4 regions of the Chryseomicrobium aureum genome follow, and region 2 is predicted to be linked to each of the others. Evidence: riboswitches for the same ligand, from Rfam matches in the RefSeq annotation. Region 2 holds a riboswitch; each other region holds the start of a gene.

Region 1 (8,133 bases), 410 kb from region 2:
ACTTGCCAAGAACTTGAACTTGGAAGTTATCGCAGAAGGTGTAGAAACGAAAGAGCAAGCGGACTATCTACTTGAACAAGACTGCGTTTTGATGCAGGGATATTATTTTAGTCGTCCGCTCGATGCAGAGACTTTAACGAACAAATACGTATAAGTGAGGAGATCGATGATGAAAGCAGCACGTCTCGTATTAGAGTATTTGAAACAAAATGGGGTTAACCACATCTTTGGAATTCCGGCCGGTTCGGTCAATGCCTTCTTTGATGAGTTGACACAAATGGATGACATCACGCCAGTCGTCACAAAACACGAAGGCGCTGCCGGGTACATGGCTGCCGCTTACGCAAAGTATACGAATCATTTAAGTGTCGCCATTGCATGTAGTGGTCCAGGTGGAACAAACCTCGTGACAGGTGCGGCGAATGCGATGCGTGAACACCTTCCTGTTGTGTTTTTAACAGGCGCAGTTCCCGTCAGTACAATCGGTTTAAATGCTTCGCAGGAATTGGATGCTGCTCCTATCTTCCAACCTGTCACAAAATATAGTGTAGCTGTAAACGACGTGAAAGATGTCGTGGCTGAAATCACAAAAGCTGTAGAAATCGCACTTTCTGGTGTACCTGGTCCTGTACACGTAGCACTTCCAATCGATGTGCAGCACCAGCAAGTCCCAGACGCGACACTTCCTGCTCCTGCAAAACGCAGCTTGATTACACCAGAGGCAGAGACTTTAGCTCGCGTGGCAGATGAATTGATTGCACGTGATACTGGCTATATCTTGGCTGGACAAGGAATCCGTGGGGCTGTTGATTCTGTAATTGAGCTTGCGGAAACACTGGGTTGGCCAATCGTGACGACTCCTCAAGCAAAAGGCTATATTCCAACAGATCACCCACTTCTGGTTGGTGTGTACGGTTTTGCAGGACATGAAGCGGCTTCTGAGCTAGTTGCTTCAGGAAATGCACGCAATGTCGCCCTGATCATCGGGTCAAGCCTTGGTGAGACCGCGACGAACAATTACAATGCATCCATTACTGCAGACCGTTTCACTGTCCAACTTGATTTTGATGCGTCGGTTTTCAATCGTAAGTATGAAGTCGACGAAGCTTTGCTCGGGGATATCACATTAAGTGTTCCTGCTCTTGTGGAAGCTGTAAAAGCGAAGAAACAAGATAGTACAACTAGTTTATCTGTGAACAAGCAAGCCCCATCAACAGGAGGAGACGACTACACGACAAAGAACGTGTTGATTGCTCTTCAAGAAGCACTCCCTGCATCGACACGCTACACAATCGATATCGGCGAATTCATGTCTTATATGATCAATCACCATCAAGTAAAAGAGTCGTATACGTATGAAATTAATGTTCACTTTGGTGCGATGGGAAGCGGAATCGGCTCGGCAATCGGCTCAAAGCTTGCAGAACCAGAACGTCCTGTCGTCTGCATCACAGGTGACGGTTGCTTCTTCATGCATGGAATGGAATTGCTGACGGCAAAAGAACACAACTTGCCAATTCTGTTTGTCATCATGAACAATGCACGCCTTGGTATGGTCTATCACGGCCACAACCTGCAGTTCAAACGTACGCATACGTCATTTGAACAAGAGCCTGTGAATATCAGTGCAATGGCAGCTGCCATGGGCATTCCAAATCACCGCGTGACGGAGATGACCGACTTTACACCTGAAAAAGTGAATGAACTGTTGAATCACGGAGGGCCTGCAGTGCTTGAAGTCTTTTTACAAGACAATAGCACACCACCCATGGGCGACCGCGTGAAGTTCTTGTCTTCTTTCGGTAAATAAATTTATGTAAAAATCCCTGACTCTTCGCTGAGTCAGGGATTTTATGTTTAGCTATGTACTTTCGGCATGTTTTGGAGCACTGCTCCGATTGTCTGCCCTTTGAAAGCATCTGGAACAGCTGTATCACTTTCAAAATAGAAGCTACTTGCTGTTGTGTCCGCTGTGTAGCCCATACTTTGGAGTGCCTCTTGAAGTGCAATAGGAGCTGAAGAAGTACCAGTAGTATGGGCGTAATAAGTTGTTGTGAACACACGCGTAATCTGGTCACCAATTTCTGAATAAATAACAAAGCAATCTGTTGGTTCCTCAATCACCCAACGACCTTTCGCATATAAGGACAGTCCGGCTCCTTCAAGTGCAGAGAGTGCCTCCAGATTCACACTAAACAGTTCATTAATAAACGCTCTGATTTGTTGCCCTGTAGGCTTAGCATCTTGTTGAATAAGCTTTTCTGCTACAACTTCTCGTGAAGAATGATTTGTTGAATGCACTAGAGGCACTTTGTCTAAATCAAAGCCAAATACTTCGTGTACGACTTGAAACACGGCCTCTACACTTAGTTCTTGCTCCCCAAGTAATTGGTCCATTTTTTGTGCTTTTTTCATTTGTGGTCTCCTTCTCACTAAACTTTTAGTACACCACGCCACCCTCGCGAAGCGTAGTACGAATCGGCCCCATTGTGGTAAGCAAATACTGTGTTGTAGCGGCGATCCCCGAACAAAGCGCCTCCACGTTCACGAATCTCAGATGGTGTTGCAATCCAGCTTGATGTCTTCAAATCAAATTCTCCAAGCGTCTGCAAATAGCGATATTCTTCTTCTGTCAAAAGCTCAACGCCCATGAGTTCTGCCATCTCAAGTGCTGACGTCTCTGGAGGGAACTTCTTGCGCCCTTCGCGAGCCACTTGATCAAAACATACGCTACGTCGCTCTTTCGGACTTTCTTTTGCGCAATCATAAAAATGATACTGCTCTTTGACAGCGTCAAATCGCACAACGTCCGGCTCGCCGCCGGTCGCTTCCATTTCTGAAAGTGACCAGAGTGCCTTTGAATTTGCGTTTAATTTTTTCTCAACGTCCTCCCATTCAATGACTCCTTTGTGTCGTCCCCGGTTCTTCTCAAAACGAGCCTTTAATGCTGCCAAAAGTTCACGTTGTTGGTCCTGCGTTAGTTCGTGGTTTACCATTTCCTTTCGCCTCCCACCTATTTCTTTCACTTTACCCTTGTTCGTCGAGCGGTTCAACTACCCACGGAAGCCATAGTTCAATCATGACTTGAACAATCGGTTCTGGAAATATGTCGGGCACAAAATCGAACTCCTCTGTTTCAATGAAAACCGTTGCATCTTGCTGCTCATACTTCACGGGAGAGGCTGAGCCAATCACGTGATAAATTGCGAAAAATTGACGCAGGTCGTTCTTTGAATCCAGCGCCATGATTTCTGCAGCCTTTGTTAGGTCTAATCCGTAGTGATCAGTAAGCTTTTGAATCCACTCCGGAAAGGATGGAATACACGCGATATAATTTTGGCAATATAGACAGTCACAGGACGTCAGTGCGCTCGGCAAGCTTTTGTAAATCGCGCGTGTCTGTTCAATTTGCTCATCTGTTTGATTAATTAACTCGTTCATCCTAATCACCTCTTGTATCTATACGAATTACTTGGTAATAAGTTGTCAATGAGGATTGACATCTACTCGATTAGAATGTAACATATAAATTACAAATGGAATATATATGTTACATTGAGTAAGGAGATTCTATGAAAAACAATGTAAAGCTTGCTCGTCTTTCTGCCAACATCACACAAACGGATCTTGCCAAAAAGACAGGCATTACGCGACAGACGATTAGTTTGATTGAAAAAGGAGCCTACAATCCAAGTCTTCAGTTATGCATTGCACTGGCCAAAGAATTGGGGAAAACGCTTGATGAATTATTTTGGGAGGTAGATGATCAATAATTCATGGTTAACTCTAGTTTTACCTAAAGACGATTACAAACAACAACTTAAGAAAATCACCATTCAGACAATAGGGTTTGGCGTTCTCTACTTCGTAGTTTACTCTCTAATTAGCGGATTGCCTTCAAACGGTGCAGGATGGTTAGAAATCGGCGGCTTCTTCAGCATCCTTTTACTTATGTATTTCGGGATTCACTTTATATCCCTTCGCAGGTCCTATTCAAAGAATCGACAAGCGCTCGATTGATTAACCAAATAAGCTACGAAACATTTCTAAAGTTTAAGAAAAAACCCACCACAGCTAAGGGGGTCAAAGCTGCAGTGGGTGGGTGCCCTTATTGGAAATAGGTATTCATTTTGTCAAACATCGCTTGCGTCTCTTCCGCCGTCTTGCGGATGATGAACATGCTACCTTTGAACTCTTTGTTGATCGCTTCTTCTACTTCAGGATGTTGATACAATTCAACAATCTTTAAGTAGTTTTCGTTGTCTGCTTCATCTGCACGAGATGCGATGATATTGATGTACGGCTCGATGGACTCGGATTCTGTATCTTCATACACAACAGCGTCTTCAGCTGGAATAAGACCTGCTTGTACGGCCACACCATTGTTGATTAAGGCAATGGCAACGTCCGGAAGAACACGTGCTGTCTGTTGGGGTTCCATAGCGACAAATTCAAGCTCTAACGGGTTTGATGTGATTTTGTCTAAGTCTCCAGTGATCCCAAAATCGTCAGCTAGTTCAATCACACCTGCTTCTTGCAGAAGGTTCAGTGCGCGTGGAAGTGTTGATGCATCATTTGGAATGGCGACTTGATCACCTTTTTGCAATTCATCTAGTGACTCGATTTTATCTGAATACACACCAAGTGGCGCAAATACCGTTGTACCAACAGGTGCCAAGTCTTCCCCAGATTCCGCCACAAAGTTTGAGAAGAACGAGATCGTCTGGAACGCGTTCAAATCAATGTCCCCTGCTGCAAGTGCTTTGTTCGGCATGATGTAATCTGTGAATTCTACTACTTCTAAATCAATGCCTTCCTCTTTTGCAAGTTCTACGATGACCGGCCATTGCGGGCTATCCGCACCGTTCACCCCAATTTTGATTGTCTCTTCTGACCCATCGGCTGAGTTACAAGCTGCAAGTGTTAGAGCAGCTGTGGCAGCAAGTGCTGCAAGTTTTAGTCGTTTCATTTTTTAATCTCCTATCGTCTCATAATTTTTTTGGATAATGTATTGCCAAGCCACTGGGCGAGTTGCACCAGAAGAATCAAGATAATCACCGTCACGACCATGACGCTCGTATCAAAACGTTGGTAGCCGTATGTAATCGCGATGTGCCCGAGACCACCACCACCGACATATCCGGCCACTGCCGAGAAATCGATCAAGCTGACTGTCACAAACGTGAGACCAAGAATCAGTGGTCCAAGCGCTTCCGGAATCAAAACGGTAAAGACGATTTGGAACGGGCTCGCCCCCATCGCTTTCGCTGCTTCAATGACACCCGGGTCGATACTCAGTAAGTTCTGTTCAACGATACGCGCGACACTGAATGTTGCCATGATGGCCATCGGGAACACAGCAGCTCCCACACCAATTGTCGTCCCCATTACGAGGCGTGTCACTGGCATCAAGAATACGAGGAACACGATAAATGGAATCGGCCGAATCACATTGATCAGTAAGTTGAGAAGGCCGTATAACAAGCGATTTTCTAAGATATTGCCTTGGCGAGAGACGAATAAAGCGAGTCCCACCAATACGCCTAAAATCGAACCGAGAATCAGAGTCAGGATGACCATCGTGATCGTCTCGCCAGTTGCTTCTATGATGCGCTGATAAAATGTACTCCACTCAACTTTCATGGATGATCACCTCCTTGATGTCGACAACGTCTGCTAGTTCACGGATCACGTTTTGAATCGCGGTCGTCTCTCCTTTGAAGGAAACGACTAGGTTTCCTAGCAACTGATTTTGGATCTCTCGAACAGCGCCGTACACAACGTTAAAGTGGACATTGTGTTGCTGTGAGATTTTTGAAAGAAGCGGCTGACTCGTCGCACTTCCGGTAAACGTTACTTGGTAGATGTGCTCATCTCCCGCTGCTCGCCATTCTTTTAGCAATTCTTGAGAAGGAAGGTCTTTATTGACCGACTGGATAAACCGTTTTGTCGTCGGATGGGACGGGTTTGTGAAGACATCGAAGACTTCCCCGTGCTCGATGACGTGTCCGTTTTCCATAATCGCCACTCGGTTGCAAATGGTTGAAATGACGTTCATCTCGTGTGTAATCAAGAGCACTGTGATGCCGAATTCTTGATTGACGCGCTTCAAAAGTTTCAAGATGTCCTCTGTCGTTTCCGGATCAAGTGCGGACGTTGCTTCGTCGCAAATTAGGATTTCCGGGTTCGTTGCAAGAGCTCGCGCAATCCCAACGCGTTGCTTTTGCCCCCCCGAGAGTTGCTCAGGATAGTTATCTGCTTTATCAGATAGGCCAACGAATTCAAGTAACTCTTTTGTGCGTCTTGTGATTTCCGCTTTTGGCGTGCCTTCAAGTTTCAACGGATAGGCAACATTCCCTGCAACAGTGCGGGATGTGAACAAGTTAAAGTTCTGAAAGATCATCCCGATTCGTCGACGTTGCAAGCGAAGTTGTTTGGCTTTTAGAGATGTGATGTCGGTATCATTGATTTTGATGACGCCACTCGTCGGCTTCTCTAGAAGGTTCACGAGGCGAAGGAGCGTGCTCTTACCAGCTCCACTAAACCCGATGATGCCGAATATGTCGCCTTTTTTGACGTCGAGCGTGACGTTTTGGACGGCGTGCACATCACGCTTCCCGACTTTGAATGTTTTGGATACGTTTTGGAATGTAATCATGGTGGACTTCCCTACTTTCTTGCTAGAGTGCATAAAAAAAGACCTTCATCTCTTAAGAACATAAGAAATGAAAGCCATGAAAAAGCCTCTCAGTCTTATCTCTCAAGTGGTGGACACTTGCAGGATTTGGCACTGACGCATGCGCGCTTTGCCGAGACTTCACAGGGCCTGTCCCTCCGTCTCTCGTGATAAGAATTGCTGGTATGTAGTTTTGAATTTAGTTCGTCTTGCTAACTGTTTCACAGTCTAAAGCATCAAAGTTTTGTCGTCAATAGTAATTTTACTAATTTTTTTAGTAGTCTGACTATGTAAGCGGTTGCTTTGTTGGTACGACGCGGATAGTTTTTTATTAGTTTTATTGAAAATTCTTTAAAAAGCATTATTTTGATTTCCTAGATGTGAACAAGCTATCTAATAAAAATCAGCTTCCTTTCTAGTACAGAAAGGAGGCTCGTCTCATGTAAGCACGTTCGATTTGTATTTTGTCAGCAACTGCTGTGGAATGTGGCAGTAATCATCCGGACAGCGAGCAAGACGGTCTTGGTGTTCTTCTGCACTTCGTACATAATTGGTAAGCGGCAGAACTTCTACAGCAATTCGGTCCTCATCTTCACGTTTCTTGATGAACGCCTTGGCCTGCTCTACATGTTTTGGGTCTATACTATACACCCCAGTTCGATACTTCTCCCCGACGTCTTCTCCTTGTTTGTTGATACTGTATGGATCGATGATTTCAAAAAGATAGCCCATCAACTCGTCGACAGATACCACATCTGGATGAAAAGTCGTTTTTACACATTCCGCATATCCGTCATATTCCCCGTCTAACGTTTGAGAAGTTCCATTTGCTCTTCCTGCTTCAGTCGAGACAATCCCTGGCAACGTCTTCACAAATGCCTGCACGCCCCATAGGCATCCCCCTGCTAAATAAATCGTCTGCATGCAAAATCTCCCCTTGTACTTCAATTAGAATAGAGATTAAATCATTAGTTAGTTATTTCTATTATCTCATAACACCCTAAAATTCTTTAGTAGATGATGTAAAGTCAGATAGTTTATGAATTCATCCGTCAAAATGACTGCAAACGGAACGGTCTATATAGCTACTAAAAATTAAATAGTTTTCAGGTTTCCTTTGACTAAAAACCGATTTTCCCTGTGTTACGTAAGCTTTTACATTGACGTCACATTTCCTTTACATTCAGTTGATATCGTTGCCGTGTACCAAACAAAAGGAGGAAATGTGTATGAAAAAACAGCTTGTAACAGCCGCTTTGGTGGGAGGACTTGTCGTATCCGGGATCAGTGTCAATGTGACAATGGATTACGCAGAAGCACGGAATGATAACGCTCATAATGGGAAAGTCAAAAATGTAATTTATATGATTCCAGACGGCTACAGTGCCGCCTATGCAACGAACTACCGTTGGTTCAAAGGCGAAGACTCTTCTTTTGATCCATATGTAAAAGGTCTA
Region 2 (8,133 bases):
TGATTTGGGCATTCGTCGGAAATCGATTCGGCTGGATGAAATCGTTCGCTGCACTCCTGACTATTCAAGCAACAGGCGTTGTATTGCCAGCTATATCGCAGAGTCCCGTCAGTTTTTATTTAAGTGCAATTTTGTTTGGCGCTACGTTTATGGGCGTGACGGTCCTCGTCGCTTCGTATGCACGGGAAAAGTTCCCACATGCGAGCGCTCGGATTTTGTCTGTTTTAACAGTTACCTATGCACTTGGTCAGATGATGGGTCCTATTTTGGCTTCAGCTCTTGCGGATCAGACCGGTTCGTATTCACTGGCTCTTGTAGGAGCAGCCGCTGTCATTGCCCTCGGCGCATTGTGTACGCTCCCTATTATCTATCTAGAACGACAAAAGACATCCTGAATCGGATGTCTTTTTCTTCGTCAATCGAAAAATATTCCGGAAGTCTCTTGTAAATTTCGGTTTCCGGAGTATAATTCAGGTAACGAATGATGGATGGAGAACAACTATGCTAAAAATGGATCGCCCCTATAATGAACGCATTAGTATTTATAACGGAATGGCCTCTACTATGGCCGTTAATATTACCAACACCTTTTTCCCGCTCTTTATGATTACGATTTTAGGTGCGAGCAACTACCAAGTAGGACTATTGAGCTCGCTCCCTCCTTTGATTGCTTTACTCATGACCATTCCAGCAGCTATCTTGTTGAACAAAAGTAGTACGCATAAACGAATCGTCGGTACAGCCATTATCACAGCGAGGCTGTTTTTTCTTGCCATCGTCTTTGTCGTCTATCTCCCGTTGGAGTGGCAGGCCTGGGCATTTCTTGTCATCATCGGAATGATGCATGTCCCAACTGCTCTGGCAACAATCGGCTGGCAGACGCTTATCAGTGGGTTAGTGGATGAACATCGTCGTGCACAGTTTTTCAGTGACCGGAACCGAATGGTAACAGTCGTCGGTTTATTCACGACTCTCTTCGTTGGAATCGTATTGCGAGACGCGACGGAGAGTGTGATGTCGTATCAGATTTTATTCGCAGTCGCACTTTGTTTTGGTTTACTTGAAGGGTTTTTAGTATTTCGCCATAAGGAAAACGATCCCGTCGTGACAGATACGAAACCAAAATTAATGGACTGGTCCATCTTCAAAGACCAGGGCTATAGATGGTTCTTAGTGGCCGCCCTCTTCTTCAATTTTACGTGGCAAATGGCTTGGGGACTTTTTAACATCTATCACGTGCGAATTGCCGAAGCGACAATTTTTTGGTTTAGTATGTTCTCTGCAGGAAACATGTTGATGCAGTTCTTTACCTATCCCCTGTGGAAAAAGTGGTCCGAGAAGTATTCCAACACGCTCGTGTTTATTGTCTTAGCAATCGGGATGGCTTCCGCGCCATTCTTTACCGTATTGACGACAAACTTCTTTTTACTGTTCTTAGTTCAAACGACTTCTGGTTTCTTCCTGTCCGGGGTTATCTTAGTCCTCTTCAATATGCTACTCGAACATAGTCCAGCGGATAAACGTACGTATTGTATCACGACATATAACGTCTTACTTTCTCTCATGGCATTTATTGCACCGCAGATCGGGATTTTGTTTCTTGAACTGTTTGGCATTGTTGAAGCTATGCACATCAATGCGTTCTTACGACTTTCAAGCAGTCTTGTGTTCTTCGCCATGTTTTGGTTCTATTCGCGTCATAAAAAGCGGCCTGAAGTTGCAGTATAACGATCAAAAAAGGTGGAGATTCGTATAAACGCGAATCTCTACCTTTTTCTTTAGAGATTATAGTTTTCTCCCCAATCGCGCCGCTGCTTGAGCAAGCGCCTCATACGGCTTGGACAATGCTTGTTCCACCGTACATTCCCTTGACACAATGGCTTCTACGTACGAAAAATGAGGAACGAGCAAACTCTTCTCCTGAGACGGAATCATACCAGACAACAACGCGACTTTTACCCCAACTCGTCGCGCACGTTCTGCCACCCCAAGAGGTGCTTTACCGGATAGAGTCTGAACATCCGACTTCCCTTCTCCCGTAATCACCAAGTCCGCTTCTCGCAAATACTGGTCATACTCGATAGCATCCAAAACTGAATCAATTCCTCGTTCGAGATGCGCCGGAAAGAAGGCAAGCAAGGCCATCCCTAAACCACCTGCTGCTCCTGCCCCTGCTCTCAAGTGATGCGCTTGTCCCGTCAATTTGTACACAACGTCTGCATACCTCTGGAGCACATTTTCAAGAATAGACGCAAGTTCAGGGGTGACACCCTTTTGTGGCCCGAAAACAGCCGTCGCTCCACGTTCGCCTAGTAGTGGATTGTCCACATCGCAAGCGATTGAAAAATCACAAGAAGCGATACGTGAATCAAAATCTGAAAGGTCAATTTCTCCTAACTGTAGATAGTCCGGCAAGTGCGTTCTGAGTTCCATTCCAGAAGTATCATAAAAACGTATCCCCAGTGCTCGGAGTGCCCCAATCCCACCATCATTTGTCGCACTTCCCCCAATTGCCACGATGAACTTGCGGCATCCCTCATCCAGTGCATGCCGAATGAGTTGACCCGTACCGAATGTCGATGCCCGAAGCGGATTGCGGTCAGTTGGAGCTATGTGCGTAATCCCAGAGGCTTCTGCCATTTCAATGACAGCTGTTACGCCGTCTCCAAGAATGCCATAGTGAGCTACGATTTCTCGACCTAAAGGATCTAAGACAGGTACATCAATCAGCCGACCAGCTGTGGCATCCACTAAAGCTTCAAGTGTACCTTCTCCTCCGTCGGCAATCGGAACAACCGTACAATTGATGTCTGGACGAACAGATTGAATCCCTTCTCGAATAGCCATTCCTGCTTCTTTCGCGCTAAGAGTTCCTTTAAACGAATCTGGACTGATGATGATGTTCATGTTCCTCACCCCATTTCATAAACGCTTACAAAAAGCCTAGCAGGTACTCTCACCCGCTAGGCTTTCGTTTATTCTCCGCGCTTTGAAGCGTACCAGCGCGCTGCCGCTTGTCGTAACACCTCTTCAGGCTTTTCAAGCGCTTGCTCTACTTCTTTCTCTGAAGTGGCAAGTACCACGACTTCATTGAAAACATCGTTAGCTTCTTCAGCCACATCGATATCGCCACTTCCAGCAAACAATGTCACCGGCAAGCCTTTGTCCCCTGCAAACTTCGCCACGCCATGCGGTCCTTTTCCTTCTAAGAACGTATGCGCATCAAGGCGTCCTTCTCCAGTAATTACGTGTGTAACACCAGACAATGCATTTTCCCATCCTGATCGCTTCAGCACAAAATCGATTCCGTGATACCACTTGGTCGGGAAAAATGCTTGGACGGCTCCGCCTAAGCCTCCTCCAGAACCCGCTCCTGCTCGGTCATGCAGACGAACCCCGGTATGTGCCTCGATGACATCTGCTAGCTGTTGGAGTGCTGCTTCCACTTCTTCCGACTCTTCTGCTTGCAGGCCTTTCGTCTCCCCATATAGACGCGTTGCACCTTGAGGCCCTATATATGGAATCTGTACATCACTCACTACTGCGAATGTACATTCTTGAAGACGTTTATCAAACTCTGCATCATCTAACCGATCAAGATGTTTAAGTTGTACCAAATCTCCTGACATTTCCTGACCCTCTTTGTCTAAAAACTTCAATCCAAGAGCCCGTAACATACCTGCTCCTCCGTCATTTGTTGCACTGCTCCCAATTGCCAAAACAAAATTGCGATGCCCTTCATCAAGTGCTGCACGAATCAGTTCACCGGTGCCAAACGTAGACGCGAGTCGTGGGTTCTGTTCATGCTTTTTGACATAGGAGAAACCGGAAGCTTGCGCCATCTCAATCACACATGTATGACGCGAAAGCCCTGTGACACCATACTTCGCCTCAACCGGACGGCCAAGCGGGTCATGAACAGTGGCCGTTTTGTATGTTCCTCTCGTTGCATTCATAAGCGCATCCAAAGTTCCTTCCCCTCCATCTGCAATCGGGAACTCTACAATTTCAAGCGTTGGATCGACAGACTGCAAGCCTTGTGCAATAGCACGGGTTGCTTGTTTAGATGTTAACGTTGTTTTCCAAGCATCTGAGCTGATGATGAATTTCATGGCTGTTCCCCCTAAAATAGTCGTTTGACGGATGGACCGAATAAGTAGAAATGTAAATCCTGTTTCTTTTCTTCTATACTTCGTGATAGTCGCGCAATCTCCTGCTCAAGTGCTGTAATTTCTTCGATCGCCTCATCGACTCGCTGGCGAGATATCTCTTCCCCAAGCTCCAAGTAGTGCAACTGCGCTTCTAGTGCTTTGACCTGTTGATGACGCTGCATAGCCCCCGCATAGCTTTTGACTTCTTTCGTCTTTAATTCATACAACTGCTTTTCAAGTGCTTCTTTTCCCATGTGAATCGCCTCCTAAAATTGTGCCAAACAAAAAACTCTTCCCCACGAGAGAGAAGAGTTGCAAGTGCACAATTTCTCCTCATCGTTCAGGTATCCCCTGTTGGATGGAGCACCTTACCGCGCGGGCAGGTTGCTGAGACTTCGTAGGGCCAATTCCCTCCATCTCTCTTGATAAGAAAAGAGTTCATGTTCAGTTAGGTCAAGTATAGCAGAAAGAGGGGGAATTTCCCAGCCTCATTTCGATCGGATATCATCTTCATCAGCATTTTTATGGTTATACAGTTCGTTCTCGCCATCTTTATCCGCAGGGTCTTCCCGATAAAAGAACGGATCACTATCGATTTTTTCTTCTTCAGTCAATGATTTTTCATCGCTTGGCATTGGAATCTTCCCACTATTTACTTTCTCTTTATCTTTGTCTTTTTCAAACATTGTGCATCCCTCCACTTATTCTGAATTAGTAAAGTATTCCCTCCAACCACCTGTTTAAAACGACTCGAGCAGGGAAATAGGAATTCAAGGAGGCGATTTGAAATGCCATGGACAAAAACGGACTATCCCGATTCCATGAAAAATTTAGACGCTAGTGTACGGAATAAAGCGATTGAGATGGCAAATGCGATGGTGGATGACGGTATGGAAGAAGGCCGCGCCATTTCTATTGCAACGGCGAAAGCACGTGACTATGTTAGCGGGAGTGACAATTCTTCACGCCCTCATTATGTAGTGAAAGCACATGAAGACGACTGGATACTTATGAAACAGGACGGAGAAAGGGCCATTAAGACGGCTACTACAAAAGAATCGCTTCTTGAAGAAGCAAAAACATATGTCAATGATAAAGATGGCATTTTAAAAGTGTTTAAACAAGATGGATCCGTTGAAGATACCTATTATGAATGAGGAGGAATGGTGATGAGCGAAAAATTAAAGGTAGGCATTATTTTAGGGAGTACGCGTGATGGTCGGGTCAGTCCACAAGTTGGAGAATGGCTCGTCGAAAAAGCGAAAGGTCGTGAAGACGCCAATTATGAACTGGTAGATATCAAGGATTTTGACCTTCCACTGCTTGGGACAGCTGAATCAGAAGGTGTAAAACGATGGAATGAAAAGCTCGACTCCCTCGATGCCTTTGTATTTGTTGTCGCAGAATACAATCACAGCATGACGGGAGCTTTAAAAAACGCATTTGATAGTGCGAAAGAGTCTTGGCACAACAAAGCAGCTGGAATTGTCAGTTACGGATCTGCAGGAGGTACACGTGCAGCTGAGCATGTTCGACAAGTATGCGCTGAGCTTATGATTGCAGATGTACGTGTACATCCTGTCTTATCCTTATTCTTAGATTTTGAAAAAGGACAAACATTTACACCTCGTGACCTTCACGACAAAAACGTCAACGACATGTTTGACCAAGTACTCGCATGGGGCGGGGCATTGAAACCACTACGTACAAACAAAGCCTGAGGAGACTTCCTCAGGCTTTTGGCATGATGGAATATGGTTCCCCTAGCCAGTCCATTAATTCGTCAAACCCATCTCGCCCACTTTTTAAGCCGAATTCATATAACGCAGACAACCGCTGTGGATTGCGTTCTGCTCGACTGATTTTAAACGTTTCTTGTGGATGAATAACAAATGCATCGCCTTGCGTTTCTAATTCATCCAGCCAATCCAGGGTATTGTTGATACATGAACTTACTGACGCCTGAAAACCGGGAAGCTGCTTTGCGATACCCCTTTGGACGTGTCAAAACGACAACGGGGCGCTCTACTCCATCCTCAAGTGCTTTCTTTAATGGGATTGGATCGGCAATGCCACCGTCCATTAACTTTAGCCCCTTATACTCAACTGGTGCAGCCATAAAGGGTAAAGAACTAGAGGCCCGAACCACCTTCAAAATCTCATCCCGAGGTGCTCCTTTTTCAAAATAGATTGGTTTTCCACTATAGCAATCAGTCGTTCCAATGACAAAACGTTCCGGAGATGCAGAAAACGTTTCGTAATCGAATGGGACAAGTTCATTCGGCAACTTATCAAAGAGCAAGTCCATCCCAAACAATTCTCGTTTTGTCACTAAATTTTTTAAAGAAATATAATCCGGATGCGTCACATAGTCAATGGATACTTTCCGATTTCTATCTCGTTGTCTAGCTGCATAGGAAGACCCGTGACATGCCCCTGCCGAAACCCCTATGACATATGGAAAATAATAGTCCTGCTCCATAAATGATTCTAAAATACCTCCAGTAAAAACGCCTCGCATGCCTCCGCCTTCTAAAATTAATCCAGCTCCGTTCATCGCGACCTCTCCTTTTTACTTCTCTCATTCTAGTATTTCGCAAAAGCAATCAGGAAGCAACTGGAATCTCGAAATTAAATCCTATCAAAGCACTTTGAATTGGAATTTAAATACCTGACTTGGTATACTGTTTGAACAAGAAACAACATGAAAGTAGGGAAAAAAATGACGATTTACCAAAGTATAACTGAATTGATAGGCGATACTCCTGCCGTCAAATTAAACCGCGTTGTCCCAGAAGGTGCAGCGGATGTTTATGTGAAACTTGAAATGTACAATCCTTCAAAAAGCGTGAAAGACCGCGCAGCGAATAATATGATCAAAGCAGCGGAAGAACAAGGTCTGATTCGTCCAGGTGACACAATTATTGAACCAACAAGTGGGAATACAGGTATAGGTCTTGCCATGGTTGCAGCAGCACGTGGGTACCGTGCAATTTTAGTTCTTCCTGATAATAGTACACAGGAACGAATCAATCTCTTGAAAGCCTTTGGTGCTGAAGTGGTTCTCACACCGCAAGACGAAAAAATGCCGGGGGCGATCGGAAAAGCACTGGAATTGAAAGAATCGATTCCCAATGCATTCATTCCACAGCAATTTGAAAACTCCGCAAATGCTGATGCACATCGTGGCACTACGGCTCTTGAAATCCTAGAACAAATGGATGGTGAGTTGGATGCGTTTGTAGCGACTGCTGGAACGGGTGGTACGATCACAGGAACTGGCGAGACCCTAAAAGCTCACCTTCCAAATCTGTATATCGGCGTTGTAGAACCAAAAGGCTCACCTGTATTATCTGGAGGAAAGCCTGGTCGCCACAAGCTTGTCGGAACGAGCCCTGGATTTATTCCGCCAATTTTGAATACATCAATTTACGATGAAATTTTCCAAATTGAAGATGACCAAGCCATTGACCTCTTCCGTCGCCTTGCGCGTGAGGAAGGTATATTTGTTGGGCCTTCTGCCGGGGCCGCTGTTTATGCAGCCATTGAAATTGCAAAACGCTTAGGTCCTGGAAAAAAGGTTCTTTGCATTGCTCCGGATACAGGTGAACGCTACTTATCAATGGGACTGATTGAATAAAGAAAAAGCGGGTATATAAAAGAGGTATGTTCATATTGAAAGGAGACCAAAAGTATGTCAAAACGTATTCTAATGGTATTAACCAATCACTCCGAACTACCGAACGGAAAAAAAACTGGTGTCTGGCTATCTGAATTTGGAGAAGCTTACCTCGCCTTTCAAAAAGAAGGATATGATGTAACAGTCGCGAGTCCGAAAGGCGGCGAGATTCCGATTGACCCTACGAGTTTGGAAGGCGAAGTATCCGATGAAATGCTCGCTACTAAACAATTTATTGAAAACACCGAACACCTAGATCATCAAGATGCTAGCCAGTTCGACGGCATCTTTTTACCAGGAGGT
Region 3 (8,133 bases), 650 kb from region 2:
TGACACCTGGTTATATCGGAATGGCTTCTACTCAGCAGTCGACAACGGAAGACGGGTGGTTCAAGACTGGGGATATTGGTCGTATTGATGAAGATGGCTACTTATACATTTTGGATCGCCGGTCAGATTTGATTGTTTCTGGTGGAGAAAACATTTATCCTGCAGAGGTGGAACAGGCATTACTGGCTCATCCGGATGTACTTGATGCAGGGGTTGTCGCGATGGACGATGCCAAGTGGGGGCAGGTACCTGTGGCGTTTGTGCAAGTGAAAGACGGCTGCGAACCAGATCTGAAGACGTTCTTGTCAACAAGGCTTGCTTCTTACAAACAGCCGGTTCACTATTATTTTGTGGACGCGCTTCCTCGGAATGCTTCCAATAAGCTTGTGCGACGTGAACTGAAGGACCGGTTACTTTAGATGTGGAGCCGACTGTTCAGAAATTGTGCGAGATGACAGCGTGGACTGTGAAGCGCTCTTTGCTTCATGGGCCGCGATGGCTTCTTGCGGGATTTCTAGGAGGCGTAACTCGATTTCATGTAGATGTGGAGAACGCCGCTCAAGAAAAGTTGAGTTCCGCTCCTGGGCTGCTTTCCGAGGGCGCTGCGTGAGTCTCCTCAGCGCAAAAGCACGCTTCCGGGGTCTCACGGCAGACTGGAATCCCACTGGAGTCAGCCCCTCCACCACACCCAACTTTAGTTTCGACAAGTGCGATGATGCGTCTTCGAAATCTGGTTAAGGGGTGACAGGCACCAAATGGAAGTGGTTTCCAAATGGTGACAGGCACCAATTAATGACAATTTAAAAACCAGCTGCTTCTCTTAAAGATCTAGAGAAGCAACTGGTTTTTATTTTGGTAGTTAGCTTATTGCAAAGCTGTACGCAGTGTTTCGATATTTCGTTCCATTAATGAAATATAGTCTTCACCCTTGTCGATATCTTCTTGAGTTAAAACACCTAAGTTATGAAGAGAAAGAGTTTCAGCACCGACTTCATTGCGAATGATTTCAGTCAGCTTTGATGAAACGTTTTGTTCTGTTAAGATATACTCAATTTCTTGCTCACGTGCTTGATCGACTAAAGAAGCCAACTCTTTTTGCGAAGGCTCGTCTTGCGTGCTGATACCAGCGACTGCAATTTGGTTAAGGCCATAGTCTTTTACCCAATATCCAAATGCTGCGTGAGATACAAAGAATGTATCGCGGGTAGCTTCAGAAACCATTTCTTCAAAAGAAGCATCTAGTGCAATCAACTCTTCTTCAAGTGCTGCAAAGTTTTCATTGAAGAATTCTTCGTTTTCAGGAGAAGCTTCAATCAATTCATCACGGATCGTTTTTGCTAGTTCAATGCTTAGTGTAGGAGAAATCCACACGTGTGGATCAAGTGGACCGTGGTCGTGTCCTTCGTGAGAATCTGCTGACTCATTATGGCCGTGTTCGTCTTCAGAGTGATCATCATGTCCATGTTCTTCGTCGTGTCCATGCTCCTCTTCTTCAGAATGATCATGTCCGTCGTCTGTCGCATCTAAAAGCATATCATCCGAAATTGAATCCGCGAGTTCAACAATTTCTACTTGCTGATTTGCAAGAGTATCTTTTGCACTGCTAATAAATCCTTCTAATCCCAAACCGATAGCAAATAGACGATCTGCATCAGCAAATTTGATCATGTCTTGCTGGGAAGGCTCAAAGGTATGTTCGTCAGCGCCAGGTGGATATACAGATTCTACTGTTACAAATTCTCCGCCGATTCTTTCTGAGAAGTATTCCAGTGGATAAACAGTAGTATAGATGGAAAGTGTATCCACCTGTTCTGCTGATTCTGCAGGTTGTGTTTCAGGTGTTTCAGTTTCTGGTTGTGTTTCTGAAGAACAAGCGGCAAGTGTTAAAGCGGAAGCAGCAAATAGGGGCAAAGCATATTTTTTCATAATTTCCTCCAAATAGTAATGATTACGTTTTATAAATGACTTTCTAATCATACAAGCTGCATAAAAAAAATGCAACAAAAAACCACCAATTACTTTTTTGGTGGCCATTCGTCAGGAACAGGGTCTAATCCGCCTTCATGAAAAGGATGACATTTTGATATACGGCGTACTGTTAAAAATCCGCCTTTCACTGCGCCATGTTTTTGGATGGCTTCTACACCGTAATGAGAACAGGTCGGGTAAAAGCGACAGCTTGGTGGAGTCAGGGGAGAGATAGCTTTTTGGTAAAAGCGAATAATCGCTATAAAAATTTGTTTCATATCAGTTCACCTCATGATGTTTAGTTTACTCCATAAGATGGGAATATGAATAGTAGACCGACTTAAAAGGAGAGATGTTTTTATGTCAGCAGCTTTAAACAAAGAACTGAACAAACAAGTAGCCACATGGTCCGTCATGTACACGAAGTTACATAATTACCATTGGTATGTAAAGGGACCAACGTTCTTCACACTACACGCGAAGTTTGAAGAACTCTACAACGAAGCGACACTGCATATGGATGAGATTGCAGAGCGTCTCCTTACGTTAGGTGGAAAACCAACGGCAACACTAAAAGAGCACCTTGAACTTTCAGTAGTTAAGGAAGCAACAGGGAAAGAATCAACTGAGCAAATGGTTGGGACCATCGTCAAAGACTTTGACACGATTATGAAATCGTTGAAAAAAGGAATGGACGAAGCAGCGAAAGACGAAGATGATATGACTGAAGATCTGCTAAACGCCATCTATCAAAGTATCGAAAAACACCAGTGGATGCTCAACGCATTCCTTGGGGACACAAACGAATAGAAGCAGCGTACGCACTAGTTGCGTACGTTTTTTTGTTATACTGTGAGGGAAGAAAGGCGTGAGAGAATGCTGCTATTTCAAGATTTGACTAATACACAAGTTAAGTTATCATTTGAACCCGATCAGTTTGAAAGGGAGTCTCATCATGTGCTCGTCATTGTTCGCAAAGGTCCAAAGTTTTTACTAACCAAACACTCTACGCGAGGGTATGAATTTCCAGGTGGGAAACGGAAAGGAGGGGAATCGCTTGAAGATGCAGCCCTTCGAGAAGTTTATGAAGAGACTGCGATTCAGATTCAAAATCTTACTTGGCTCGCATCTTACGAAGTGCAAAGCGATGAACCATTTGTGAAAACCGTGTTCTTGGCGGATTTTAAAAAGGCGGATCACTTTGATGCTCTCCATGAAACGACGGCTCGCGAGTGGATGACGCTTCGAGATATTGAAAGACATCCGTTTTTGAGTTTTTATATGAAAGACGATGGGATGGAAGCAATCCTGACTCAACTAAAAAAGAAGTTCCCACTTTATAAGAAACATCGGATTCCTAGTCCAAATAGCAAAGTCCGCATACACGAAGTGACCTATTATTCTGATGAATTTCTCGTAAAGGGGTGGCTAGCTGAACCAGTTGCAGGGGCACAAGAAGCCATTGTCTATTTACGCGGAGGAATCAATCAAATCGGAAAAGTACGAGGAGCTCGAATTGCACAAATTGCAGCTCAAGGGTTTACGGTATTCGCACCGCACTATCGCGGTTCGTTTGGAGGCGAAGGAAAAGACGAGTTTGTGGGTGCCGATCGTCAAGACGCTTACGGAGCTGTTGATTATTTAGCGGCTTGCGGCTATACACGTATTCATCTGTTTGCGTTTAGTCGTGGTGGAATCATGGCCTTGTGGGCAGCGGTGAAGCGACCCGAAGTGACCTCGCTCGTGACTTGGGGAGGAGTGTCTTCCATCTATTTGACATATGAAGAACGTGTAGACATGCGCCGGATGATGAAACGCATCTACGGCGGGACCCCTAAAAGGGCTCCAGAAGCGTTTGAAGATCGTGACGTGCTACAGCAATTAGAACGTATGAATGCACCCGTTCTCATCATTCATGGGGAACTAGATACGAATGTTGGGTTTGAGCACGCGACGATTCTGGAGGAGAAATTGAAAGGTTTAAATATGCCTGTGACTACGAGGTATCTAGAAAACCACCATCACTTTGTGCCCGACCCACTGAACCGACAGATTTTACGCGAAGCGCTCGAGTGGATGCTTGAGCAGGGGCGCTGAGCGAGCGTTCATAGGACGAATTGGAGATTTCTTCTACACTACCCGTGATTTCTTCTACCCAAATCGGTTTTTATTCTACCGAAGTCATATTATGGAAACTAACTAAAGAAAATGTGCAAAAAACAAGGCCCACTCGGATTGAGTAGGCCTTGTTCTGTATGTCCAATTAAATAATTGGTCCACCTTTAGAGATGATCTCTTCAGAAACACCAGAGAACTTTTTGAAGTTCTCGCGGAAGCTATCTGCAAGTTCTTTTGCTTTTTTGTCATATGCATCTTTGTCTGCCCATGCATTGCGTGGGTTCAAGACGTCACTTGGTACGCCAGGAACTTCTTTAGGAATCGCAACGCCGAATACAGATCCTTGCTCTGTTTCTACGTTCTCAAGTTTCCCTTCGATTGCAGCGCGAACCATAGCGCGTGTGTAAGAAAGTTTCATACGCGTTCCAACGCCATACTCTCCGCCAGTCCAACCTGTATTGACAAGGTAGACGTTTGCGCCGTGCTCGTCAATTTTGTTTCCAAGCATCTCTGCGTATACAGCAGCTGGAAGTGGTAGGAATGGAGAACCGAAGCATGTTGAGAATACTGGTTGTGGGCTTGTGATCCCGCGCTCAGTTCCAGCAAGTTTTGATGTGAAGCCACTTAGGAAGTGGTACATCGCTTGTTCTTTTGTTAATTTCGAGATTGGAGGCAATACGCCAAACGCATCCGCCGTTAAGAACACGATTGTTTTTGGATGACCAGCAACAGAAGGCACCATGATGTTGTCGATGTAATCGATTGGGTAAGCAGCACGTGTATTCTCTGTTAAAGAGTTGTCATCGTAATCTGCTTCACGCGTCTCTTCGTTTACGACTACGTTCTCAAGAACAGTACCGAATTTGATTGCGTTATAGATCTCAGGCTCATTTTCTTCTGTTAGGTTGATACATTTTGCGTAGCATCCACCTTCCATATTGAAGACGCCCGTATCGGACCAACCATGCTCGTCGTCACCAATTAAATGACGGCCTTTGTCAGCAGATAAAGTTGTTTTCCCAGTTCCAGATAGACCGAAGAACAATGTAACGTCGCCTTCTTCGCCTACGTTTGCAGAACAGTGCATTGGAAGAATGCCTTGCTCCGGAAGCAAGTAGTTCATAATACCAAAGATGGATTTTTTCATCTCACCCGCATACTCCGTACCACCGATTAATACGATGCGCTCTTCAATAGACACCATGATGAACGTCTCAGAGTTCGTACCATCAACTGCAGGATCTGCTTTGAACGTTGGAGCACTCACAATTGTGAATTGTGCTTCGTGGTTAGCAAGCTCTTCAGCAGTTGGACGAATGAATAATTGATGGGCGAACAAGTTGTGCCATGCGTATTCATTGATTACTTGGATTGGTAGGCGAGACGCTTCGTCTGCACCAGCGAATCCTTTAAATAAGAAAAGAGCATCTTTTGCTTGTAGGTAATCGACAACTTTAGCATATAAGTTTTGGAATACTTCTTTTGAGATTGGGCGGTTGACTGAACCCCAATCTACTTTATCACGTGAAATATCTTCATCTACCATATATTTATCTTCTGGGGAACGCCCCGTATACTTTCCAGTTTCAGCACGTAGTGCACCAGTTGAAGTCAGCATACCTTCACCACGAGCAGTTGCTTGTTCAACAAGTTCCGCTACAGATAGTTGCGTGTGGACTTGGTCTCCCGATAATAAAGACTGAATTGCGCTTTTTGTATCGATCGATTGCATAGGTTAAATACCATCCTTAAATAGATTTTCCGAAGTGACGGAATGCTAATATGTGAATTAGTATAACACATTAAACTAAATAGTCTACACTAATACGTCACTTGACTAGTGATTTTTTTGTGGGGACTTTCACACAGTTTTTTGTTGACTTTCGATAGGTGAATGCGTATGATGGAAAATTGAACGGATACTCTTATCCCGAGCTGGTGGAGGGGTCAGGCCCTATGAAACCCGGCAACCTCAATAAGATAGAGATGCAAGACTTATTGAAAAGGTGCCCAACCTGAGACAGGGGATTCCCCTGATTGATAAGAGTGAAAGGTGCAAAGAAATCATCCTTTCCTCATTAGTGAGTGAAAGGATTTTATTATTTATGAACGCCTTCAACCATGCGCCAAATCCAAAACAGCTTCAAGTATTCTAGGCTTGCCATGGGGAATGAGTACCGGTTCAATTCACGGGAGCAATCCCGCAGGATCAAGAAGGAGGAAATATATCATGACACAACGTCGATTATTCACTTCGGAATCAGTAACAGAAGGCCATCCGGATAAGATTTGTGACCAAATCTCAGATGCGATCCTTGACGCAATCTTAACTGAAGACCCGAATGCACGTGTAGCGTGCGAAACAACTGTCACAACTGGACTTGTTCTAGTTGCTGGAGAAATTACAACATCTGCTTATGTAGACATTCAAAAAACGGTGCGTGAAACAGTTCGAGAAATCGGCTACACACGTGCAAAATTCGGTTTTGACGCAGATACATCTGCTGTTTTAACTGCAATTGATGAGCAGTCTGCAGATATCGCAGCTGGAGTAGACCGTGCACTTGAGGCACGCGAAGGGTCCATGACAGACGCTGACATCGAAGCGATCGGAGCGGGTGACCAAGGTCTGATGTTCGGATTTGCTTGTAATGAAACAGAAGAATTAATGCCACTTCCAATCAGCTTGGCGCACAAATTATCACGTCGCTTATCGGAAGTACGTAAAAACGAAACACTTGAGTACTTACGTCCAGACGGTAAAACACAAGTGACTGTTGAATACGATGAAAACGGCAAGCCAGTGCGTGTCGATACAATCGTAATTTCTACACAACACGCTCCTGAAATTACTCTAGAGCAAATTCAGTCTGATTTGAAAGAACACGTCATCAACGCAGTCGTACCGGCTGAGTGGATTGACGAAAACACGAAATACTTTATCAACCCAACTGGCCGCTTCGTAATCGGTGGACCACAAGGAGATGCTGGTTTAACTGGCCGCAAAATCATCGTTGATACGTACGGTGGTTATGCACGTCACGGTGGCGGTGCATTCTCTGGGAAAGATGCAACAAAAGTTGACCGCTCTGCAGCATATGCAGCACGTTATGTTGCGAAAAACATCGTAGCAGCGGGTCTTGCAGATAAAGTAGAAGTGCAACTTGCTTATGCAATCGGTGTAGCACAGCCAGTTTCAATCGCTGTGGATACATTCGGTACAGGAAAAGCAACAGAAGCAGACATGGTAACATGGATTCGCGAGTTGTTTGACCTACGCCCAGCGGGAATCATCAAGATGCTTAATCTTCGTCGTCCGATCTACAAGCAAACTGCTGCTTACGGACACTTTGGTCGTACAGACATCGATGTACCTTGGGAAAAAACAGACAAAGCAGCTGAGTTGAAAGCAAAAGCTGGTTTATAAAATGAGGAAACTCCCGAGGAATTTACTTCCTTGGGAGTTTTTTTATTATTCTTGCAAACCTTTATAGTATTGACCCTTTTCATGATACTCACGCACTATGCGCTCCATGTCCTTCTTATCTTCCTCGTTGACAGCCCGCACAACCTTCGCTGGCCGTCCATATGCCATCATACCAGCAGGAATCACTTTTCCTTGAGGGACGAGACTACCGGCTCCGATAAATGCACCTTCTCCGATTTCGGCACCATCTAAAATGATGGAACCCATTCCAATTAAGGCACCTTTCCGGATAGTGCAACTATGCAGTGTCACTTGATGACCGACCGTTACTTCGTCTTCTATGACAAGTGGGAACTGGGGACTTTGGTGAAGGCAACAAAGATCTTGGATGTTGACCTTACGACCAATGCGTGTCGCATTGACGTCGCCGCGAATGATAGTGTTGAAAAATACTGAAGACCCTTCACCGATTTCTACATCTCCTGTGATGGTCGTGAAATCCGCAATAAACACGGACGGATGGATTTTTGGAGTTTTTTCGCCAAATGGATAGATCATAACAGACTTCCTTTCTATACCCTTGCTATACTATAAAGTAAGTGTAGCAGAATGAGAAAGGG
Region 4 (8,133 bases), 160 kb from region 2:
TCGCTACTATGCTTCCATACTCCATTGCATTCTTTGTCGTTTGGACAATCATGTTATTTGTATGGATGGCGTTCGGAATCGACCTAGGTCCTGGTTCTGGAATTTATATGCCTGAATAATTACTAGCCGGCTCTCTTTTGAGAGTCGGTTTTTTAGTTCTCTCGCCCTCTTTTCAGATTTTTCAATCAGTGATAAAGTAACGAAGAGAAGAGGAGGAATTATCAGATTATGAAGAAATGGCTTTTACCTATGGCAGCCCTCGCATTTTTAGTTGGGTGTCAAGATGAAACAGTAGAGACACCATCCTCAGAAGCGACAGGTCCTGCTGGAGAAGTTGAAACAAAAATTGAAGAAGCATTGGGGACAGACGTTTCAATCCCTACTATGCAAAATCATGATATCGGTCTTGCGTATCTGGACTCGGCGGCTGAGTCTACGTCGGCTCACTTGATTTATCAAACAACGACGAAGCCAGCAGATGGATTCAACGTAGATACGTGGAGTGAGCAAAATGAGTATGAAGTATTACACGGTGACTTATTTAAAGACGCACCATTAGCAGAACTTGATATCTTTCCAGAAACTTTTGGAGAACTAGCTGACGCGGAAACGCAGGAAATTGCAGGCAAAGAAGTGGCCTATAAAGTGATTCCTGGCCCTGTACGCGACACAGCGGTGATCGGGTTCGATAAAGATGGCGCTGGATATATGATTACGTACTATCTAGCAGTTAACCAAACGATTGACGAAGCATTCAACTTTGCTGAACAAATTATAGAGAACTAAAAAAACAGTATCTTCTCGAAAGAGAGGATACTGTTTTTTCGCTGGATTCATGCCCTTGCTAGGAAAAATTTTGGGATAGTGGACGTTTGGGATTTGAATTAGTTTCCATAATATGACTTCGGTAGAAGAAATGTGGATTTGGGTAGAATAAATCTAAGTTTCGGTAGAAGAAAGTATGGTTTCGGTAGAAGAACGACCGCTCAGTTCGCAAACAAAAAACCGGCATACACCCAAATTGGTGTATGCCGGCGTTCTCCACATCTAAATCTAAAGTTGAGTGGAATGGAGGGGTTGACTCCAGTGGGATTCCAGTCTGCCGTGAGATCCCGCAGGAGCCTGCGACGAGGAAGCTCACGCAGCGCCCACGGAAAGCAGCCTCGCAGTGGAACTCAACGTCTTACTTTGCACAATTTCTGAACAGTCGGCTCCACATCTTAATGGAATCGAGTTGCGAACGCCAGAAACACGCTTCGGAATCAGCCGCGCCCGCAAAGGCTGGTTGTGGTTTCGACTTCGAATGGAATCGAGTTGCGCCTCCTAGAAATCCCGCAAGAAGCCATCGCATCCCATGAAGCAAAGAGCGCTTCACGGGCTCCGCTGTCATCTTGCACAATTTCTGAACAGTCGGCTCCACATCTAAAACTAAATCGAAATCATAAACCCAGCCCGCTTCCCAATAATCTCCGCGTAATCTTCTACCATCACACTCGCCGTCGGGTACATCCCTGCTCCAGGGCCAACAAGTGTCAATGTGCCGATGTAGTTTGTATCGACTGCCACTGCATTGTTCACTCCTTCGATTGCATACAGTGGGTGGTCTGGTCCCACTAGTTGTGGGCCTACAGAAGCTTCTAAACGTCCATCGGGGTGCTGAACGATTTCAGCGACATGACGGTAGCGTAAGCCTTCCGACTGTGCGCGCTGAATATCGTCTAATGTAATTGTATCGATTCCTCTTACATCCACCTCGCTTCGTTCTGGTTGTTTATCAAATGCGAGCGCACTCAAAATCATCAGCTTATGAAACGCATCCATTCCGGATACATCGTTGTAAGGATCTGCTTCTGCATAGCCAAGTGCTTGCGCATCACGAAGTGCAGCGTCGAAGGCACTATTGTCTGTGCGCATTGAAGTCAGGATATAATTCGACGTCCCGTTCAAAATCCCTTGAATGCGATGGACCGTGTTGACTTGCAACAGGTTCTTGAGGGTCTTGATGACCGGTACGCCCCCTGCTGTAGTGGCTTCGTACCCGATATAGACACCCTTTGATTTCGCTCGTTCATGAAGATCGATATGATAGCGCGAGAACATGACTTTATTTGCTGTGATGACATGGCACCCTTTGTCAATTGCCCGGCATAAATACCCATAGGCTGGGTCTTCCCCTACAATCGCTTCAAATACGACCTGCAATCCAGGAATGGCCAAGATGTCGTCGAACTTATCTGTGATGAGAACGCCCGGGGTTGCAGGACGAGGTTTTTCCAAATCATTCACAAGAATTGCGCCAACTTCAATGTCGAGGCCAAGAGAGCGTTGCAACTCTTCTCCTTTATCTTGCAAAATGCGGTAGATTCCTTGTCCCACTGTCCCGTATCCTAAAATTGCTGCTCGTAGTTTTGCCATCTTCATTCCTCCAAGTCCATTCACCGTAGTATTTTTCCTATTTTAGAGGAAGATTTTAAAGAAAACAAGAAAAATCTTTCCTGAGGATACATTTGTTTTTCTTGTATGGACAAATTAGACGGGAAGAGCGGCTTTTTTAACAGCTTGTAATCCTGCATCTAGTGCTTCTAAAATATCGTCAATATGCTCCAATCCAATCGACAAACGAACAAGTTCTGGCGTCACACCTGTTCGCGCAAGTTCTTCACCTTCACCTAATTGCTGGTGTGTCGTGGAGGCCGGATGGATAATCAATGATTTGGCATCTCCTACATTTGCTACATGCGAGAACAATGGAATGGAATCAATTAATAATTGCCCTGCCTGTTTCCCACCTTTTACTCCGAACGTTAGAATCGAGCCGGCACCTTGTCCTAAATACTTCTTCGCCAGTTCATGAGAAGGATGCTCTTCAAGTCCCGGATAGTTCACCCACTCTACTTCTTCATGTTGCTTCAAATAGTTTGCCACAACTTGTGCGTTCTCATTGTGCCTTGGGACGCGTAAGTGAAGTGTCTCCAGACCTTGCAGGAAAGAAAAAGCCGATTCCGGGCTTAGAGCGGGTCCAAAATCACGCAGCAATTGCACGCGAAGTCGGATAGCAAATGCTACTTGTGGTACGTCAATTCCGTAACGCAGACCGTGGTAGGTCACGTCTGGCTCTGTATATCCCGGGAATTTATCTGAGTTCCAGTCAAAATTTCCGCCATCGACCACTACACCTCCAATTGTAGTCCCGTGCCCACCAATCCATTTTGTAGCGGAATGGATGACAACGTGGGCACCGTGGCGAATCGGCTGTGTTCCGTACGGTGTAGCAAATGTGTTATCGATCAAGAGAGGTACACCCACTTCGTTCGCAACCTGCGCGACTGCTTCGATATCCAGTACGTTCAAACTTGGATTTCCAATCGTTTCAGCAAAGAAACCTTTCGTGTTCGAAGTGACCGCTGCACGGAAATTCTCAGGATCTGTGGAATCGACAAACTTCACAGTGATTCCGTAGCGTGGAAGTGTATGGGCGAATAAGTTGTATGTTCCACCGTACAGGTTCGATGCGGCAACAATTTCATCGCCTGCCCCTGCAATATTCAAAATAGAAAAGGCGATTGCAGACATTCCAGAGGATAATGCAACGGCAGCTGTCCCTCCTTCAAGTTGGGCGACGCGTTGTTCAAACACATCGACTGTCGGATTGCCGATACGTGTGTAAATGTTGCCTGCCTCTTTCAGTGCGAATAAATTTTGCGCGTGCTCTGTGTTTTGGAAAACGAATGAAGTGGTCTTATGGATGGGTACCGCGCGTGATCCTGTGACGGGGTCTGGTTGTTGGCCTCCGTGAAGTAAAATCGTTTCTGGTCGTAAGTTTGTCATTGTTCTTCCTCCTTTTTGTTGGGTAGAGCAGACATCCAGAGAGGAAGAGACAATGAAAAAGCCCCTCTTCAATTAAGAAGAGGAGCCTCAGCTTGTCCTCCTCTTATCTTCCAGACCGAAATCGATCTGTAGGAATTAGCACCTTTCCAAGCAAAATTGCTTGTTGGTTGCCGGGCTTCGCAGGGCCTAGTCCCTCCGCCACTCTGGATAAGAGTACATATACGTCTGTCTATTGCATTGAAGTATAAAACAGCAAGGAAACATCTGTCAACACCCCATTTGAAATTTTCTGTTTTTTCAGCCAGAAATCGCTTGCCAAACACTCTGAATTGCGAAAGAATAGACGGTGAGACCTTCGATTATCGAAGAATCCAAGGAGGATTTTGCATGACAACACAATTCCAAGAGTATACATATGAACGTCCGGATATGGTTGCTCTCAAATCACGCGCAAAAGAGGCAGTAGAAGCATTCAAGGCCGCGTCTTCTTATGAAGAGCAAAATGAAGCGATTCAAACTCTCAACACACTGCGTGCAGACTTTTCGACAATGGCAAACCTTGTCTACATCCGCGCATCCATTGACACGAACGATGAATTTTATCAAAGTGAACGGGATTATTTTGATGAAATCTCTCCTGAGATGGAAGAGATCGTGACAGACTATTACAAAGCCCTTGTAGACTCACCATTTCGTTCAAATTTAGAAGAACGCTGGGGACAACAATTGTTTGATTTAGCCGAGTTCCAAATCAAATCGTTCTCACCAGAGATCATGCCACTTCTTCAAAAAGAAAATAAATTGGCATCGGATTATTCAAAGCTTGTGGCTTCTGCTCAAGTTGAATTTAACGGCGAGACGCTGACACTTGCTCAACTAGGACCGTTTGCAGAATCGACAGACCGTGAAACGCGTAAAAAGGCAAAAGAAGCATCGTTTGGTTTCTTCGCATCTCACGCAGAGAAATTCGATGCAATTTATGATGAGCTTGTAAAAGTACGTACAGAGATTGCGCACAAGATGGGCTATAAAAACTTCGTCGAACTTGGCTATATCCGTATGAACCGTATCGATTACAATGCGGAGATGGTAAAGACGTTCCGCGACCAAGTGCGCGACTATATTGTACCTGTCGCGACTAAACTGTATGAGAAACAAGCAAAGCGCATCGGTGTAGAGAAATTAAAACACTACGATGAGCCACTAACCTTCTTAACAGGAAACGCAACGCCACAAGGTTCGCCTGAATGGATCATTGATGGTGGAAAGAAGATGTACGAAGAGCTGTCTCCTGAGACAAACGAGTTTTTCCAGTTCATGCTCGACCGTAATTTGATGGACCTTGTCGCGAAAAAAGGGAAAGAAGCAGGCGGATATTGTACATTTATCGAAAACCACGATTCTCCGTTCATCTTCTCAAACTTTAATGGGACATCTGGGGACATCGACGTGTTAACACACGAAGCGGGTCACGCATTCCAGGTATTCTCAAGCCGCAACATTGGAATTCCTGAGTACATTTGGCCGACTTATGAATCTGCAGAAATTCATTCGATGAGTATGGAGTTTTTCACATGGCCATGGATGGAAAACTTCTTTAAAGACCAGACAGAAAAATATAAGTATTCGCACTTGATGAGCGGGCTATTGTTCTTACCCTATGGGGTAGCTGTCGATGAATTCCAGCATGTTGTTTATGAAAATCCTGAAATGACACCAGCTGAGCGTAAAGCAGCCTGGAAAAAGATCGAACAAACGTATCTGCCTCATCGCGACTATGATGGGAATGCCTATCTAGAAGAAGGGTCATTCTGGCAGCGCCAAGGCCACATCTATGCATCACCTTTCTATTACATTGATTATACACTCGCGCAAATCTGTGCATTCCAGTTCTGGAAACGTTCACGTGAAGATTTTGAGGGCGCTTGGAAAGACTACCTTCACCTTTGTACTCTTGGAGGATCTCTTCCATTCACAAAGTTAGTAGAAGCGGCAAACCTGAAATCACCGTTTGAACAAGGCAGCATCGAAGGCGTCATTGAAGAAATCGAAGCGTATTTAAACAGCGTGAATGACGAGGCACTTTAACTTGTAAGTAGGCAGGTCCCGCGCGGACTTGCCTATTTTCATGATTGTCCTCTACACTAGGAGTTAAGTGATTCTACCTTAAAGGAGAGATTGTGTAATGACACCCGAACAAAAGCTTTACGACTATCTAGTGAACAACACATGGGACTTAACAGAAGCGTGGTATGCAGCCCTTGATAAAAACTCGACAAGCGGGGTCTACGCATCGAACGACCCTAAAGTGATCCAGACAATCAAAGAGCAAAACCACGGATTTCATGAGCGTTTTTGTAAACTCTTTATTGAAGACGAAGAGGTATTCGTAAAACATTTTGAAGAATGGGTGTTAGAGATTGCACGTGACCCAGAACATCTAAACACACCGCTTCACCATATCCTGCAAGAATTTTTCAATACCCAACAACAATATATAGAGTTATTGTTTAAATATGAACGACAAGCTGAAGACCTTTCGCATGAGACTGTACAGAAGTGGATTGCAAGTGTCACAAAAATGTTTGGCAAGCTCATGACATGGTTCACAGAAGAGCATCATAACTACTCACTTTCTAAGTTACGTGCACAACAAGAGATGATCAATGAGCTCAGCACGCCAGTTATTTCGCTCAGTAATGGGGTTGCTCTATTACCACTCGTTGGCGATATTGATACAAACCGCGCGAAATACATATTTGAAAACGCACTTTCTCAATGTACACAAAAGCGTGTCCACAGCTTACTCATAGATATTTCTGGAGTGGCCATCATCGATACAATGGTTGCTCAACAGATTTTCCAATTGATTGAGGCTTTACGCCTTCTAGGTGTTGAATCGACACTATCGGGAATTCGTCCAGAGATTGCCCAAACAGCTGTTCAACTCGGCATCAGCTTCCAAGATGTCAACACAATCTCTACAATTGAACGCGCTGTTCAACGTCTGTTCACTGAAAAATAAGGAGGATTTAGATGAAACACACATTAATCGAACGCCTGACGCGTTACGTGAAAATTGATACACAATCTGACGCAGCAAGCACGTCCACCCCTTCAACTGAAGGTCAATGGGATCTGCTTCATGTACTCAAAGAAGAACTTGAAACGATGGGAATGACAGAGATCACGCTTGATGACAACGGCTATCTATTTGCTACTCTTCCTGCGACAACTACTGAAGACGTTCCAACGATCGGCTTCTTAGCACACGTGGATACTGCGACAGATTACACGGGGAAAGATGTGAAGCCTCAACTCGTCGAAAACTATGATGGCGAAGATCTTCCGTTAAACGACTCAACGGTCATGAAAGTGGCCGACTTCCCAGAACTCAAAAACTACAAAGGCCACACACTGATGACGACGGATGGAACAACCCTTCTAGGTGCAGATAATAAAGCAGGTATCGCCATCATCTTGACAGCGATGGATTACTTTTTACAAAACCCAGATATTCCGCATGGTAAGATTCGTGTCGGTTTTACACCGGATGAAGAAATCGGTAGAGGCCCGCACAAGTTTGACGTGGAAGCATTTGGTGCAGATTATGCGTACACGATGGACGGTGGCCCTCTTGGCGAACTACAATTCGAAAGCTTTAATGCAGCAGGCGCACGCGTGACAACACATGGAGTCAGCGTTCACCCAGGTTCTGCGAAAGATAAGATGGTCAATGCCATCACGATGGCGATGAAATTCCAGTCGCATATGCCTCCACAAGAAGTACCAGAAAAGACGGATGGCTATGATGGGTTCGTTCACTTGATGGACATTCACGGCAAAGTCGAAAAAACTGTGATGGACTATATCATCCGAGACTTTGATAAAGCAAAATTTGAAGAGAAAAAACAACGTTTCCATGATGCGGCAAATGCAATCCGTGCACAGTACGGAGAGGACGCAATCACAGTTGAACTAAACGACCAGTACTACAACATGGGTGAGAAGATCACGCCTGTTATGCATATCGTCGATCATGTGAAAGCAATCATGGAAGATTTAGAAATTGCACCTCTTATTATTCCAATCCGCGGTGGTACGGATGGCTCACAACTATCTTACATGGGCATGCCGACGCCAAACATTTTCACAGGCGGCGAAAACTATCATGGCAAATATGAATATATTTCAATTGAAAACATGGAAAAAGCGACACAAGTCGTACAAGAAATCGTGAAACGCGCCGTACAACCAACAAATTAAAGGACGGGATGAAGCAATGAAGGCAATCAGCTTAGGAAT

Evidence for each region. A riboswitch is a leader RNA that binds a small molecule or an ion and turns the genes downstream of it on or off. The one in region 2 is predicted to bind S-adenosylmethionine.
Region 1: it holds a riboswitch for S-adenosylmethionine, as region 2 does, so the genes downstream of both, ACF3OH_RS00300 (methionine ABC transporter ATP-binding protein) here and ACF3OH_RS12235 (hypothetical protein) in region 2, are expected to answer to the same signal.
Region 3: it holds a riboswitch for S-adenosylmethionine, as region 2 does, so the genes downstream of both, metK (methionine adenosyltransferase) here and ACF3OH_RS12235 (hypothetical protein) in region 2, are expected to answer to the same signal.
Region 4: it holds a riboswitch for S-adenosylmethionine, as region 2 does, so the genes downstream of both, ACF3OH_RS13130 (O-acetylhomoserine aminocarboxypropyltransferase/cysteine synthase family protein) here and ACF3OH_RS12235 (hypothetical protein) in region 2, are expected to answer to the same signal.

Annotation. Positions count from the first base shown of each region.
Region 1 is NZ_CP171117.1:49,753-57,885, reverse strand. Features, by position in the region: gene ACF3OH_RS00345 (EAL domain-containing protein) at 1-154, shown strand, start outside; gene ACF3OH_RS00340 (thiamine pyrophosphate-binding protein) at 170-1,810, shown strand; gene ACF3OH_RS00335 (hypothetical protein) at 1,858-2,415, opposite strand; gene ACF3OH_RS00330 (DUF4256 domain-containing protein) at 2,433-2,996, opposite strand; gene ACF3OH_RS00325 (hypothetical protein) at 3,028-3,441, opposite strand; gene ACF3OH_RS00320 (helix-turn-helix transcriptional regulator) at 3,573-3,773, shown strand; gene ACF3OH_RS00315 (hypothetical protein) at 3,763-4,020, shown strand; gene ACF3OH_RS00310 (MetQ/NlpA family ABC transporter substrate-binding protein) at 4,109-4,969, opposite strand; gene ACF3OH_RS00305 (methionine ABC transporter permease) at 4,981-5,643, opposite strand; gene ACF3OH_RS00300 (methionine ABC transporter ATP-binding protein) at 5,633-6,658, opposite strand; SAM riboswitch class I at 6,751-6,853, opposite strand; gene ACF3OH_RS00295 (peptide-methionine (S)-S-oxide reductase) at 7,115-7,600, opposite strand; gene ACF3OH_RS00290 (alkaline phosphatase) at 7,906-8,133, shown strand, end outside.
Region 2 is NZ_CP171117.1:2,339,913-2,348,045, forward strand. Features, by position in the region: gene ACF3OH_RS12215 (YbfB/YjiJ family MFS transporter) at 1-395, shown strand, start outside; gene ACF3OH_RS12220 (MFS transporter) at 502-1,728, shown strand; gene ACF3OH_RS12225 (glycerate kinase) at 1,786-2,907, opposite strand; gene ACF3OH_RS12230 (glycerate kinase) at 2,976-4,112, opposite strand; gene ACF3OH_RS12235 (hypothetical protein) at 4,124-4,405, opposite strand; SAM riboswitch class I at 4,482-4,583, opposite strand; gene ACF3OH_RS12240 (hypothetical protein) at 4,640-4,837, opposite strand; gene ACF3OH_RS12245 (DUF2188 domain-containing protein) at 4,940-5,308, shown strand; gene ACF3OH_RS12250 (NADPH-dependent FMN reductase) at 5,321-5,872, shown strand; partial or broken gene ACF3OH_RS12255 (patatin family protein) at 5,883-6,708, opposite strand; gene cysK (cysteine synthase A) at 6,874-7,791, shown strand; gene ACF3OH_RS12265 (type 1 glutamine amidotransferase domain-containing protein) at 7,846-8,133, shown strand, end outside.
Region 3 is NZ_CP171117.1:1,686,731-1,694,863, reverse strand. Features, by position in the region: gene menE (o-succinylbenzoate--CoA ligase) at 1-419, shown strand, start outside; gene ACF3OH_RS08820 (metal ABC transporter solute-binding protein, Zn/Mn family) at 865-1,926, opposite strand; gene yidD (membrane protein insertion efficiency factor YidD) at 2,016-2,246, opposite strand; gene ACF3OH_RS08810 (Dps family protein) at 2,329-2,778, shown strand; gene ACF3OH_RS08805 (prolyl oligopeptidase family serine peptidase) at 2,845-4,065, shown strand; gene pckA (phosphoenolpyruvate carboxykinase (ATP)) at 4,232-5,818, opposite strand; SAM riboswitch class I at 6,009-6,133, shown strand; gene metK (methionine adenosyltransferase) at 6,314-7,513, shown strand; gene ACF3OH_RS08790 (gamma carbonic anhydrase family protein) at 7,559-8,071, opposite strand.
Region 4 is NZ_CP171117.1:2,497,015-2,505,147, forward strand. Features, by position in the region: gene ACF3OH_RS13115 (AbgT family transporter) at 1-119, shown strand, start outside; gene ACF3OH_RS13120 (hypothetical protein) at 229-786, shown strand; gene ACF3OH_RS13125 (homoserine dehydrogenase) at 1,429-2,415, opposite strand; gene ACF3OH_RS13130 (O-acetylhomoserine aminocarboxypropyltransferase/cysteine synthase family protein) at 2,530-3,828, opposite strand; SAM riboswitch class I at 3,929-4,042, opposite strand; gene ACF3OH_RS13135 (M3 family oligoendopeptidase) at 4,216-5,916, shown strand; gene ACF3OH_RS13140 (STAS domain-containing protein) at 6,014-6,853, shown strand; gene pepT (peptidase T) at 6,865-8,094, shown strand; gene ACF3OH_RS13150 (multidrug resistance efflux transporter family protein) at 8,111-8,133, shown strand, end outside.